3 regions of the Dysgonomonas sp. genome follow, and region 2 is predicted to be linked to each of the others. Evidence: riboswitches for the same ligand, from Rfam matches in the RefSeq annotation. Region 2 holds a riboswitch; each other region holds the start of a gene.
The links. Region 2 has a riboswitch for cobalamin ahead of PKC55_RS10960 (TonB-dependent receptor). Riboswitches for the same ligand answer to the same signal wherever they lie in the genome.
Positions count from the first base shown of each region.

Region 1: another riboswitch for cobalamin. It lies ahead of PKC55_RS02880 (TonB-dependent receptor plug domain-containing protein); the one in region 2 lies ahead of PKC55_RS10960 (TonB-dependent receptor).
Region 3: another riboswitch for cobalamin. It lies ahead of pflB (formate C-acetyltransferase); the one in region 2 lies ahead of PKC55_RS10960 (TonB-dependent receptor).

Region 1 covers NZ_DAOKYH010000001.1:681,186-686,178, reverse strand. The annotation lists gene PKC55_RS02885 (NHL repeat-containing protein) at 1-368, opposite strand, end outside; gene PKC55_RS02880 (TonB-dependent receptor plug domain-containing protein) at 381-2,372, opposite strand; cobalamin riboswitch at 2,466-2,647, opposite strand; gene PKC55_RS02875 (RluA family pseudouridine synthase) at 2,861-3,802, shown strand; gene PKC55_RS02870 (helix-turn-helix domain-containing protein) at 3,815-4,369, shown strand; gene PKC55_RS02865 (AMP-binding protein) at 4,412-4,993, shown strand, end outside.
Region 2 covers NZ_DAOKYH010000008.1:43,281-48,273, reverse strand. The annotation lists gene PKC55_RS10970 (sirohydrochlorin cobaltochelatase) at 1-89, opposite strand, end outside; gene PKC55_RS10965 (ABC transporter substrate-binding protein) at 86-1,216, opposite strand; gene PKC55_RS10960 (TonB-dependent receptor) at 1,225-3,420, opposite strand; cobalamin riboswitch at 3,470-3,665, opposite strand; gene PKC55_RS10955 (cobyrinic acid a,c-diamide synthase CobB) at 3,776-4,993, shown strand, end outside.
Region 3 covers NZ_DAOKYH010000021.1:11,178-16,170, forward strand. The annotation lists gene pflB (formate C-acetyltransferase) at 1-2,214, opposite strand, end outside; cobalamin riboswitch at 2,388-2,590, opposite strand; cobalamin riboswitch at 2,757-2,941, shown strand; gene PKC55_RS16085 (threonine/serine exporter family protein) at 3,092-3,934, shown strand; gene PKC55_RS16090 (threonine/serine exporter family protein) at 3,937-4,443, shown strand; gene PKC55_RS16095 (phosphoenolpyruvate carboxykinase) at 4,474-4,993, shown strand, end outside.

The DNA.
Region 1 (4,993 bases), on a different contig from region 2:
CTTAATATTTTACCCGTTTTGTCCAAAACATAAATAACAGCAGATCCTGATACTGCTATATAAGTTCTATCTCCGTAGGTTATTATATCTTGTCCAGTATCTCCCAGTCCTTTACTATTTATTGATTCGAAGACATTGTAAGTAACCTTTCCTGTTTCATAGTCGTAATAAGCAATATTTGCGTTATTACTTCCGCTTTTTCCACTATTTAATATGTATGATCCTGTTCCTGCCAAAGGTGGCTCAACAATAGGTGGTTCAACAACAGGTGGTTCAACAACAGGATAGCCTTCGTCATCACTACATGATGCGAATCCTAAAACTAATGCTACAAAGAGAAATGCGTAAAAAATCTTATTTATTTTCATATGAATAAATATTTAAAAATTATAATTAGCTGATATTGTAAAAGATCGTCCCGGCATAGGATAATATTGTACAATTTGATAATTCTTGTTTGTCAGATTAATTAAATTGAGTTGGAGGCGTAAGCTATTATTATTTAATATAAAAGACTTATTTAGTGAAATACTATGATCTGTATATGATTCTATCTCATTTTTGGGTATATTCTGATCAAGAGCGTAACGTTTGCCTGATATAATAACAGTATATGCAAAATTTAACAAAGGGTTTTCTAAACTTACCGATGCCGAACCATAATGACGCGGTGTGTAAGGGATTTGATCTTTATAGTTTTTACTATTTTTATCTGTTACATCTATAACTCTCTGATAACTATAATTGCCTGTGATATTTAATGATATTTGGGATGTTAACAATGTATGAAGACGGAGATTCAGATCCACTCCGGTCATATCGACCTTTCCATAATTACGCATCTTAAAAATGTTCATTGTAGGAAAAGGCACAATTTTATCATCTACTTTATTTTTGTAACCATCTAAAGATATACTCATAAAGTCAATAGTCTCAGATATTTTTTTTGTCCAAGTCAATCCCACATTGTATTGTGTTGCATATTCCGGTTTCAGATTTATATTGCCCATACGTATGTAATACATATCATCAAAAGTTGGCACTCTAAATATCTTTTTATAAGACCCACGAAATCTTAAATTAGCTTCTTCGAAAGGTAAGTATGATACACTTATAGATGGTGTTACCTTTTTCTTATCTTTAGGGGAGTCTCCCGTCAGAACGCTTTCGTCAACATATGTAGCTAAAAGGCTTCCGGTTACGGTTAGATATTTATTAGTAAATTGAGCAGCCAAAGCTGTGAGTGATGAAATTCTCTTCGGCTTGTCCACATCTTCAAAATTACTATTCAACTTATTCTGAAATATATCTTCAAATAAACTTATGGATAGATATTTTAGAGGCTTGTACATCATACCTACAGATGCATAGTATTCATACTGAGTGATGCGGTCTTCTTGTTTGTTTTCTGCTGTATTATTGGTTATTGACAAATATTTATAATGGTTGCGACTGAATTTTAATTGCCCTTTTATACTTATTTTATCATTAACTCTATTTTTGTAATATAGTTGGGAGAACAAATCCTTGTTCCATACTCTTTCGTCATTATCGTCTCTGTAGAAAATTACAGAACCCGGCAGACCTCTTTCCGAATCATAATAATTTACTTTAAATTTCAGCTCGCCGGCTTTGCCCATATTCCCATAGAGGTTTAATTCTGTACGCCAGATATCAACATCAGAATTCCTCCGCTTACGCTCTTCGGTTTGATCCGCATTTTTAAATGTGAATTTATATCTTCCATCTGCTCTTTCCCATCCTGTATTTAACGAAAGAGAGAATTTCTTATTCAGTCGGTGTGCATAATAGACAGTAGGATTGAAAAGCCCATAAGAACCAGCTTTAACTTGTATATTTCCATTATATGATTTATTCTTAAAGGCAGGGTTTGATGTTATTACCTCTAATAAGCCGGCTGATGCATATGATCGTGCTGCCTGAAATATATCATCAGACTGACCAATAGAGAGAGTTATCATAGAAACATTATCCAATGAAAAACGACTGATATCGATCTGTCCGGATTGAACATTACTCATCGTAACACCATCATAACTAACTGCAGTATGTTGAGCCCCCATCCCCCTTATAGAAACAGTTTTCATGCCTCCAATACCTCCATAATCTTTTACTGTAACTCCCGAAAAACGGCGGACAGCATCTGATACGGACAGTATTCCTATTCGTTCAATCTCTGTATTATCAATAACTTGAAGTGGAGTTGTAGATCGTGAGACAGATGGTTTGATCTGTGCAGAAATTTCTATCTCTGACAGTTTCTTTGCATTGAGACTATCATTAATCTGAGCCTGCATATGCATACAGCCTACTACAAATAAAAATATAAGGGAAAATAAAAAAGTCCTCATCTTCACAAATTATTCAATAAAATGCTTTCGATAAGAACAAAGAAAAGACTATATAATCTTGACACTGTTTCTTAAGCTCTATTCCTCGAAAGCTGTCCGAACTATTACTTTGCAGGTCTTCTGACTTACTCCAACTTGTACAGCCTTCCCATTTTGAATAACAGTGGCTATGTTGCACAAGCTTTACAGAGCTTACAGCAGCGGGTCTGTTCAGGATTTTCACCTGATTCCCTTTCAATTCGTTAACAAACGAAACAAAGTGCTGCAAAGGTAAGGATAAATTATATTGAAAGACAAAATATAAATGTTAATTCCGCTAGCATGCTTCATGCGAAAGATATTATCCTGTGTTTTATGACTCTATGCATTAAAGTTCTCCAACCTTAAGCAGCCATGATTTAAATTAATATTTGTAAATCGACATCTAATGTTGTGTTTATCTTAAAAGAAAAACGCTTACCTTTGTTTCATATTCATATATAAATGAAATGAGGAATACAACCAGAGATAAAGTATTGCAGGAAATAAAAGTTGATCAACCGGCTCAATTGCTAGATTTCCTTGTCCAAAAAGAAGTGCGTAAAAGTCGCAACGCAGTTAAATCGCTTCTTGCACATAAACAAATCAAAGTAAACGGAAAGCTTATCACTCAATTCGATTTCGAACTGAAGGCAAAAGATAAGGTCTCTGTTATGAAATACGATCAGTCTCGAAAAGAAAAAAGATTGAAGGGATTAAAGATTGTATTTGAAGACGACGACTTACTTGTCATCGAAAAAGAAGCAGGATTTTTATCTGTAGCTACAGATAAGGAAAAGTCACGCACTGTATATAACTCTCTGAATGAATACGTAAAGAAAAAAGATAAAAAAGCACGTGTTTATGTTCTGCATCGCCTCGACAGAGAAGTTTCGGGACTAATGATCTTTGCGAAAGACATGGAGCTACAGGATATTTTTCAGAAAAACTGGGACAACCTTGTACCTAAGTATTCATACATGGCAATTGTAGAAGGACGCCCGAATCCTAAAAATGGAACTGTAACATCGTGGCTTACCGAAAACAAGAATTTTGTAATGATGTCCTCCCTTATCGATAACGGAGGACTGAAATCTGTTACACATTACAAGACACAAAAATCGAAAGGCGGCTATTCACTATTGGATTTTGACCTTGAAACACGACGCAAAAATCAAGTAAGAGTACACATGCAACAGATCGGACATCCGATTGTTGGCGATAAGAAATATGGTGCTTCAAATAATCCGATCAAAAGAATCGCCCTTCATGCCGGGGGACTAATTTTGAAACATCCAAGAACAGGGGAATTGCTTGAATTTAAAGCCGGCATCCCTAAAGCAATGCAAATACTAATATCCGAAACACAAAAAGAAAGAAAGGATAAGCCCGAAAAAGAGGAATCAATTTAATACATTTTAGGTATGAATGAAGATATTAAGCAGATAGGTCAGCGTCTGAAAGGTCTCCGTGAGGCTTTGGATATGACGACCGAAGAGTTCGCTTCATCATGTGGTATAGATCCTGTGGTATACCTCGAATATGAAGAAGGGAGAAAAGATTTGACTATCAGTACACTGAAAAACATTGCATCGAAACATAATATAGATGTTTCTGTACTGATGTTTGCTGACGAACCTCGCATGAGCAGCTATTTTTTGACGCGCAAGGGAAAAGGTTTAGCTGTGAAGCGTGTTTCAGATTACAGTTATCAGACGCTAGCCGGTGGATTTAACAATCGAAAGGCCGATGTGTTTGAAGTTACGGTAGAACCCAAGCAAGATAGTGTAAGGATACATCATAGCACACATACCGGGCAAGAGTTTAACCTTATCCTTGAAGGACGGATGCTTTTACAAATAAATGGGAAAGATTTGATATTGGAAGAAGGTGATAGCATCTACTTCGATTCAAGCCTGCCGCATGGAATGAAAGCTCTGGACGGAAAACGAGTGAAGTTTATTGCTGTTGTGCTTTAAGCTGGTATTTTCATTTACTAAAAGATTAATCACCATTATATAATGTTGGAAAAATTTGTAAAACAAATTCATTTTACTTCAACTGAAGATTTTGCAAAGCATTATCACGTTGAGATTCCTGATAATTTTAATTTTGGATATGATGTAGTTGATGAATGGGCACGAATAAACCCTACTAAAAGAGCTATTTGTTGGGGTAATGACCAGGGAGAACACATCGATTTCACATTTGCAGACATCAAAGAACAGAGCGACCGTACAGCTGCTTATTTCCAGTCGTTAGGCATAGGACATGGAGATATGGTAATGCTTATCATGAAACGACGCTACGAATTCTGGTTTGCTGTTATAGCTCTGCATAAGATAGGTGCGGTTGCGATTCCGGCGACTCATCTATTAACAAAAAAAGACATTGTTTATCGCAATAACGCGGCAAGTATAAAAGCAATCCTTAGTGTAAATGACGAAACAGTCATAAGTCACATAAATGAAGCAATGGCGGAGTCGCCAACAGTGAAGTGCCTTATTGCATGCGGGGAAAATATACCTTCGGGATGGAACGATTTCCATAAAGGAATAAAAGAAGCGAAACCTTTTGTACGTCCCGATCATGTAAATACCAAT
Region 2 (4,993 bases):
ATATCAGAATGCTTGTAACTACCTCCACTATGTGCAAATGTTGCAACAGTGGTAAATAGTATCATAATATATAGTAAAATCCTTTTCATAATATCTCTTCATCTAATGATTTGAAATAGCTTAATTTATTATCTGTGAATAAATTCGGATGAAATATTTTTGCCATGTCTTTCAATATAGAATCGGGATGAATCGGCAAATCCTCAAAATAATGGACTTTGCCGGTATTACATCCCCATATCTGTTTTTTATTAAAAGCACCAAACTGGGCATATATTTTATCTTCTTGTTTCAGCCTATTATATGTGAAATCTTCTTCTCGGTTGTACTTCAACAGCCAGATATCAGCCAATCCTGCTTTGTCGAGTACCATTTCGGCAGACAAGCGTGTCGATCCGGTTGAATTATCATCATTCCAAACGTATTCGCCTCCGGCATCACGTATCAGATTTGCCAGATAGCTTTTTCCTCCAGCAATCCGCCATGTTTTACCAAATTTCAGGTCGTTGAATACTGTTGGTTTATTAGATGAATTCTTTACCCTATCTTTTATTTCATTGTATCTGCGTTCTGTTTCTTGGAAAAGCGAGTCGGCTAGCGCTTCTTTTCCGTAAAACAATGCATGGTAGCGTATCCATTCGGCACGACCGAGAGCAGTATCTTCCATATAGTCAGTAGTAGCAATGATAGGAATTCTTAACTTATCCAAATAGCCCATGCCGGTTTCCATCGCTGATACAATAAGTGCAGATGGCATCAGATTGATTAATTGTTCAACATCCGGTTTGTGCATACTTCCCAAATCTATAATCTTTCCGGCTTTCAATCGTTCTTGGATATAAGGCAGGTCTATATATTTGGCCTGACAGACCCCTGTTATACGATGCTGTTCATCTATTTCTTGCAACATACTACATTGAATCGTAGAAAAAGCGATCACAGTTTGCAATGGTACTTTTACTATAGTTCCTTCAGGCAGGTTCTTCGGAATTTCTTTATCACGATCAATTAATATATATCGATAGAGAGTGCGCACAGTATCCCAAGGGTCACGTACGGTTACCAATTTGTAATCTTCATATTGTTCTACATTGAATCCACGAGCATGTCTTAGCTGATATTTTTCAACATTTTCATTCTCCTTATTCCCGATCGAAGAACAGGAATAAAGAGTTGAGCAGAAAACAAAGAGATATAATAAGTTTGAAGATTTCATAAACAGTCTTACTTACTAAACTTAATTTTCAGGCTGGCATAAAATGTACGTCCGGGAGATAAAGTCGCATAATTGCGGTTGAAAGGTTTATCATCTACAAAGTCAAAGATATTTTCAATACCTAAACCCGGTTCAAATACAAGGCCATTTATACTCTTGAATGTATGACGTGTAGCAAAGTTCCACAATTGATAAGCACGTGCATCATCACCATCGTCATAATATCTACGGCTTTGCAGGCGTCCGTTTAAATTAAAATTTGACTTGAATAACCCGAAATCTTTAAACCAATTCAGGTTAACATTTCCTGTATGACGACTTATACGTTGAAGACGCTTTCCTGTATCGAGGTCTTTGGCATTCACATAACTATACCCTCCTCCTAAAGTAAGGTTATAACCAAGGTATGAATTAAAAGTAAAGTCTACGCCTTGAATACGAGATCTTCCGATATTATGATACGATGATTTCTTATTATATCCTTCAGCTATTTCTTCGGGTGTTAATTCGATTTCATATGTATCGATCTTATTTTTCAGATTGTTAATATAGCCTGTAACAGTCAATGAAAGGAAATCTTTTATATATTCAGCATTGACAGAGTAATAGTTTGAACTTTCAGGCTTCAGATCTTTATTCCCTACACTTAAAGTGGTTTTACCTTTGCTCGTAACTTCAGTTTTCATGAATAGCTGCTTCAATTCAGGAGTTTTGAAACCTGTAGCATATGATACTCTGAAATTGAAATCATGAAGAGTATACATTGCGCTGACTTTAGGTGTAACCCTGTTTTTGAAGGTTTCATTATATATATATCTGACTCCGGGAACAATATTCAGCTTTCCGAAAAGATTTATTTCATCCTGAGCATAAAAAGCCAATGTATAAACATTTCTGGAACCTCCGATGCTATCTGCCGGAGCATATAGGTTGTCTACCTTGTACTCCGAACCGACAGTTACTTTATTGAACTTTCCGGCGTTGAATGTACCTTTCAGATTTATATTATTGTACTTCTGCCTTCTCACAAATTCTTCATCTCCGGGCATAAATGTGACACCGTTTTTGTCTTTGGTTTCTTTCAGGTAAGCTTTAAAATATTCGAAACGGTCGGTATTCCAGTCTAATGTAATCAAACCATTATTTTTCAGTAAATACTTTGCACCGGCACCAAACGAATAGTCGACGTATTTCATATCGAACCCATAAGCACTTACGGGGCGTTTAAATTTTTTGTCGAAAAGGCTTCCCTCTACATACATGCTCAATTCTTTTGTCGCCTTATAACCAAAACGTTGGCTAAAAACATCGGAATAGAAGCGTAACATAGCTTGTTTATCCGTATCTATTTCTTTATCGTTTATTATTTCCTTTTTATTTAGTTGCCATCCGTCAGCCTGATTCCGCTGAAAAGAAGTAGACGAAGAGAAGCCCCCTACATTCAGATATAGGTTAGCATTTTGAGTAAATTGTCCATACTCTGAGAAGCGTGTCTCGGTTGAAAAATTCACTAAGTCTTTTGGTTTATTGGTTATAATATTAATAACTCCCGCTATTGCATCCGAACCATACAAAGAAGAAGCAGCTCCTTTCAGAACTTCTATCCGCTTGATATTTCCCATATCAATGCGGTTTAAGTCTACGTTACCTCCGACATCGCCACCAAGTTTTTTACCATCAACTAACACAAGTATATATCTATTGCTTAATCCATTCAGTTGCATGTACGATCCCATTGCATTAGGAGTAAATGACATGGAAGGATTCAGAGCAATCATAGCGTTTTCGAATGTAGGAATATTCGTGTTTTGGAGTTCTCTCTGAGAAATAACATCTATTGCAACGGGTGAGCTTTTAAGTTTGTTGATTGTGCCGGTACCTGTTACTACTACTTCATTCAGTTTAAGAGGAGAATGTTTCATCCGAATAAGGATGTTGTCATTAGATCTGTTTATTGTCTCACGAGCTCCATTATAATCCAGTGCACTAATTCTTAGAAGATTATTACCTTCCGGGATTTTTTCAAGACTAAACTCACCCTTCAAATCTGTGGATGTTCCAATGGTTGTGTACTCAATCCATACGCTGGCACCAGCGATCGGCTTTTCATTTTCATCAACGACTCTTCCGCGCAAGCTCAACTGAGCGAACGAAATACTTGCAATACAGCATAGCAATGCTGTTAGCATAATTCTTAGTTTCATTAAAAAAGAAGTATAATGTTAGTTAATTATATTCCTGACCCCGGGAATATCTATTAATTTATGCTAGGCAGGTTTCCTGACTTGTTCCATTTTGAGAGGCCTTCCCATCATTGTGACAGTGGCAGTGGTGATACTCAAAATTTTATGGAATTCACAGTAGCGGGCACTGTTTCGGATTCTGACCGAATTCCCTTTTATGCAACAGACGAATGTCTGAATACATCACCTAAGCGGCTTCAAAGGTAATTGAAAAAAAATAGGATTAAAAAGAATTCTTAAAAAATATATTTTCTTGGTAAAATTCATTTCATTGATGGCTTTTTATACTTTTGCTGAAAATAAAACCAGATTACTCATGAAAGTGATTTCCAGTTTTCTCATAGCTGCGCCAAGCTCAGGTTCAGGAAAAACAACAGTTACTTTAGGCTTATTAAGAGCATTAAAGAATAGAGGTCTTAAGGTACAACCATTTAAGTGCGGACCTGATTATATAGATACGAAATATCACGATATGGCTTCTGGCAATAAATCTGTCAATCTGGATTTATTCTTATCATCAGAGAATCACGTCAGATATCTGTACTCAAAATACGCATCAGGAAGTGATGCTTGCATTACTGAAGGAGTGATGGGGCTATTTGACGGATATAACAAAATGAAAGGAAGTAGTGCCGAAATTGCAGGATTATTGGATATCCCTGTTGTTATGGTTATAAATGCCAAATCTATGGCATATTCAGCAGCTCCATTATTGTATGGATTCAAAAAGTTTTATGAAAAGATAAATGTTATAGGAGTAATTTTTAACTATGTAGGATCCGAAAGCCATTATAAATTTCTCTCGGATGCTTGCCACGATGTTGGTATAGTTCCACTAGGTTATCTGCCTAAAAATGAAAATCTCAGTGTGCCTTCACGTCATTTAGGATTAAGTATCGATCAAGATTTTCTTTTAGATGACTTTGCTAATATTGCCGCATCAATTGTGGAAAAACATATTGATATTGATATATTGTTATCACATACGCAAGTTGAGTTAGGAAATTCAGAACCGCAGCAAATTAACGAACATGCTTCTCGGGATCTGAAAATAGCAGTTGCAGCCGACGAAGCCTTCAATTTTATGTATCATGAAAATATAGAATATTTAAGAAAAATAGGAGAGGTGACCTTCTTTAGTCCTTTAACAGACAAATATTTGCCAAAGTCAGATTTTGTTTATTTCCCGGGAGGATATCCTGAATTATATGCAAAACAGCTAAGCGAAAATAAACTGCTACATAAGGCTATTATGGATTATGCGGAAAATGGAGGTAATATTCTTGCAGAATGTGGTGGAATGATGTATCTGTCTTCATCTATCGCAGATAAGGATGGGATAGAATATCCAATGGTAGATATTTTCAAGCAAAAGGCTTCAATGGAAAACATGAAACTTAAATTAGGATACCGTCAATTTGAATATAATTGTATAGCTGTTAGAGGACACGAATTTCATTATTCACATATTGAAAATAACATGGAAAGTATAACACAGCAGTATAATGCAAAGGAGGTTCCAGTGGATACAAAG
Region 3 (4,993 bases), on a different contig from region 2:
TGTTCTGTTTATAACATCCAATTGCTGCTCTTTTGTAAGTTTTACGAAATTAACAGCATAACCTGATACACGTATTGTCAACTGAGGATATTTTTCAGGATGTTCCATCGCGTCGATAAGTAGATTCCTGTCAAATACATTAACGTTGAGATGGTGACCTGTTTGTAAGAAGTAGCCATCAAGAAGTCCGCTGAGGTTTTGAGCTTCTTCTTTTCTGTTTTTACCCAATGTGTTTGGTGTGATAGCGAAAGTATATGAAATACCGTCATTTGCATGAGCAAACGGAAGCTTCGCTACAGATGAAAGTGATGCTACAGCTCCTCTGGTATCACGCCCATGCATAGGGTTGGCTCCCGGAGCAAAAGGTGTTCCTCCACGTCGTCCGTCAGGGGTGTTTCCTGTTTTCTTTCCGTAAACAACATTTGAAGTGATGGTCAATACCGACTGTGTAGGTATCGCATCTTTATACATCTTACGTTTACGGATTTTGCTCATGAACTTTTCTACTATTTCCACAGCAAACCTGTCGGTCTTGTCGTCGTTGTTTCCAAACGGAACGTAATCTTTCTCTATAATATAGTCGACTGCGTCACCTTCTTCATTTCTTACGATGCGTACTTTTCCGTACTTGATGGCAGCAAAAGAGTCAGCGATAATGGACAAACCCGAAACGCCGAATGCTTGTGTCCGAACGATATCAACATCATGCAAAGCCATTTCTAAAGCTTCGTATGAATATTTATCGTGCATATAATGGATGATATTTAATGCCTTTACGTAAGTTTCGGCAACCCAATCCAAGGTGCGGTCAAATTTCTCCCAAACTTCTTCAAAGTCAAGATACTCTCCTGATACCTTTTCTACCCAATGTTTTGGTAATACTTGAGCTTTGGTTATTTCGTCTTTACCTCCGTTGATTGTATATAGTAGAGCCTTTGGTAGGTTTGCTCTAGCTCCGAAGAATTGCATCTGGTGTCCTATTCGCATGGGCGATACACAGCATGCGATACCGTAATCATCGCCTAGTTGAGGGCGCATCAGGTCGTCATTCTCGTACTGAAGTGATGAAGTATCGATAGAAACCTTGGCGCAATAATGCTTCCAGCTTTCAGGTAAACGGTCGCTCCATAATATTGTTAGATTAGGTTCGGGTGCAGGCCCTAGGTTGTATAGTGTATGAAGCATACGGTAGCTATTTTTCGTAACCATCGACTTTCCGTTATTTGTCATACCTCCGATCGATTCGGTTACCCATACCGGATCTCCCGAAAATAGTTCATTATATTCATTTGTGCGAAGATAACGGACTATGCGCAACTTCATTACAAAATGATCAATAAGCTCTTGTGCGTCTACCTCGCTTATTAAGCCTGCTTGTAAATCTCTTTCAATATATATATCGAGGAAAGTAGTTACACGTCCGAGGCTCATCGCTGCACCGTTTTGGTCTTTAATAGCACCCAGGTATCCAAAGTATGTCCATTGGATAGCTTCTTGGGCTGTATTCGCCGGTTGAGAAATGTCAAACCCGTACGAAGCAGCCATACGTTTCAAGGCTAGTAATGCTTCTATTTGCGAATTTAGCTCTTCACGAAGACGAATCAGATCGTCTGTCATCACAATTGGGTCACATTCTTGGAAACGTTTTTCTCGTTCCGAGATTAATCGATCTACACCGTAAAGAGCTACTCTGCGATAATCGCCGATAATACGTCCACGTCCGTAAGCATCGGGTAGGCCCGTTAACAATCCATTGCTTCTGGCTCTGCGTATGCTGTCGGTATAAGCAGCGAATACACCTTCGTTGTGTGTGCGTCTGTATTTTGAGAATATTTCTTCTGTCCCTTTGTCGAGTTTATAACCATATTCGGCCAAACTCTGTTTCACCATACGGAGACCTCCGTTAGGGAATATTGCTCTTTTTAGCGGTTTGTCTGTTTGAACCCCTACAATTTTTTCCAGCTCTTGGTCTATATATCCGGGTCCATAAGCATCAATTTGAGAAGGTATTCGAGTCTCGGCATCATATATGCCTTTCTCTTTTTCTTCAATAAACATTGTGCTTAACTTTTCCCATAGCTTGATTGTTGCTTCAGTAGGGTTTTGTAGAAAAGATTCGTCTCCTGTGTATTCTTTATAGTTTTGGAGTATAAAATCATTTACATTGATTTCCTCTTGCCACCGTGTGCCTTTAAAGTTTTTATATGCTTCCATTTGATTATAAAATAAATTTCTAAGTACTCAATTTTCAGAGCTTACGTGGAATAGAATAAGAAATAAATACAGACGTATTTAAATAAATGTAACAGAATAAAAATAAAATAGAGAAGGCTTTTTCTATTTGAAAAAATCCCATCCTAAATCTTCAGCTTTATTCCTCGAAAGCTTCAATCTATATGGTCTTGGCAGGTCTTCTGACTTACTTTATCTTTGAGCATCCTTCCCATTCAGTGTAAGAACAGTGGATAGAGTATTGTTCAAAGTCTTTGGAGGAGCTTACAGCAGCGGGTCTGTCCAGGATTTTCACCTGATTCCCTTTTCATCATTTTCTATGGATATAGTAAATGACACCAAAACCTGTGACAAAGTTATATGTTTTTAAGCATAAAAATAAACATTTAATGCAAAAATGCTTATTGATTGAGACTCTTCTCTTTTTGTTTTCTTTTATATCTTTTTGTATAGGAAAAAATAAAAAAGATGTGCTATTTATTATTTTTTCCTATACCTTTGCCTCCCGAAAGTTCTTTATCATTATTCTTCAACCGCTAAGGTGCCTCAGATATTGAGGAGAATAGGGAATCAGGTGAAAGTCCTGAGCTGTCGCGCAACTGTAATCACCGCGAAAGTTTCTATTTAAAAATCCACTGTTTCGTGCAGAGATGGGAAGGAAAATAGAAATGGTGAAAGCCAGGATACCTGCCTTAAATCGGATTGACAATGCTTCGCGATAAAAGTGTTATGTCTAATAATTTCATTCATCCCTCTTGTCGGAGGAGATGTTATTATCCAGGTGTGTTCTTATTGCAGCATTGAGAAGTTCAAAAGAGCTTTTTACATTTATGTTTAATCGTAAAAAGTTTAGAAAGAAATGCGCGCAAACGTTCTTGATTATTCGCATGTTGATGATCGATGTGCAGATGTAGAAAACACACGTTCAGACAAAGAGTTGTCGCTGAAGGAATTTGTAGACATCATATTGGAGGTCAGTACCCTGTTGCTTGAATCGGGAGCCCACTGTGAAAGAATTAATAGGAATGTACAACGTATAGCACAGAAAACAAACTATAAAGTAGAAATGCTGATATCATTTACTGCAGTATCGGTATCAGTAACCGATATGGATAATGAGGAAAACATAGTGACGGCCAATAAAAAGATAATACATCATGGGGTACACTTTGGAATACTCACCAATACCAGTTTGCTGACATGGGAACTTGCCGAAGATCGGATTTCTTTGCAGGAGTTGCACCAGCGTATAAAAAGATTGAAAGATACCTCTCGTTATTCTGTTTGGCTTGTTCGCCTGTTTATTGGAATAGCTTGCGGATCGTTATGCCTACTGGCCGGAGGGAATTTAATAGATGGGGCTTTTGCTTTTTTAGCCTCATTCGTGGGGCTTGCGGTGCGTCAGGAGATGATTAAGAGAAAGTTTAACCTGATGGTTATTGTAATCTGCTCAGCGTTTGTGACAACAACCATATCAGGATTGAATATCTTATCTGGATTTGGTTATTTGCCTCAAACATCTATTGCTACTTCTGTATTATTCCTTATTCCGGGAGTTCCTCTGATAAATAGTATAATCGATTTGCTTGAAGGGTATATCCCTACAGGTATTGCCCGTGGAGCATTCGGCGGATTTATTCTTTTATGTATCGCTGTGGGGATGTTTATTAGTATGACAATAATAGGAATAAATAACTTTTGATTATGCTAATAGATATATTGAAAGACGCTTTTCTTAGTTTTTTTATTGCTATAGGTTTTGCACTATTGTTCGAAACGCCTAAGAAGGGATTGTTCGTTGCCGGTTTGCTGGGAGGGCTTGGTCATGCTATTCGTTTTACGTTGTTGTATTTCGACTTTGGCTTGATCTCAGCTACGTTAAGTGGCACTGTTGTGATAGGGCTTTTGGGTATCTACTGTGCTCATAAGATACATACTCCTCCGGTTGTATTTACATTGCCGGCTTGTATAACCATGATACCGGGCTTGTATGCCTACAAGACGATGCTGGGATGTATACGGATATATGAAGAGGGAACGACCAGTGCAAAAACAGCATTTTTATTGCATGACACGGTTTACAATTTTATATTGACATCTTCTTTACTCTTTTGTCTGGCAATCGGTATATGTATTGCCGCATTATTGTTTCGGAAAAAGAGCGTAAAGAAAATAAAGAAGATAAAAGATTTAGGGGTAAAAATATTTTGATACTAATATATTAACTAATTAATAACAAAGATGCTGCAAGAATTTACATTAAACAGGGGTCGTGCTATCATCAATTTCTCTTTGAAGTATTGTGATAACAGACAGAAAATTTTAAGTAGTTATGCGTTTCATCGGGTGGTTGAATCCTTTATTTTCAGAATAAAGAAAGATAACCAGATTATTTACGATTATTTTATTAAAGATTTCAAAACTGATGAAGAGCTCACCTTGTCTTTGATAGAGGTGATGAAGCTTTTGACTGTATGTGAAATAGATGAGCTTTTGGTAGTAAATAATAAATTTGCTCCATTCTTTAAGGATAAAGGCTTGTTTATAGAGCTTATAGAAATGCTGTATAACTATTGGAGAAGGCTGGAAAGGGTTACTGTTGTTCACAACAATCGCATGGGTGATGGTCTTCAAAATGTGCGATTTGTGCAAGCAAACCAACTTCTTAATGAGTTGATACTATCTATCTACAGACGTACAGAAGAAACCGTAATGGGATACAGTCATAGCGTATACCGTCAGACTATCGCAGGGGCGAATG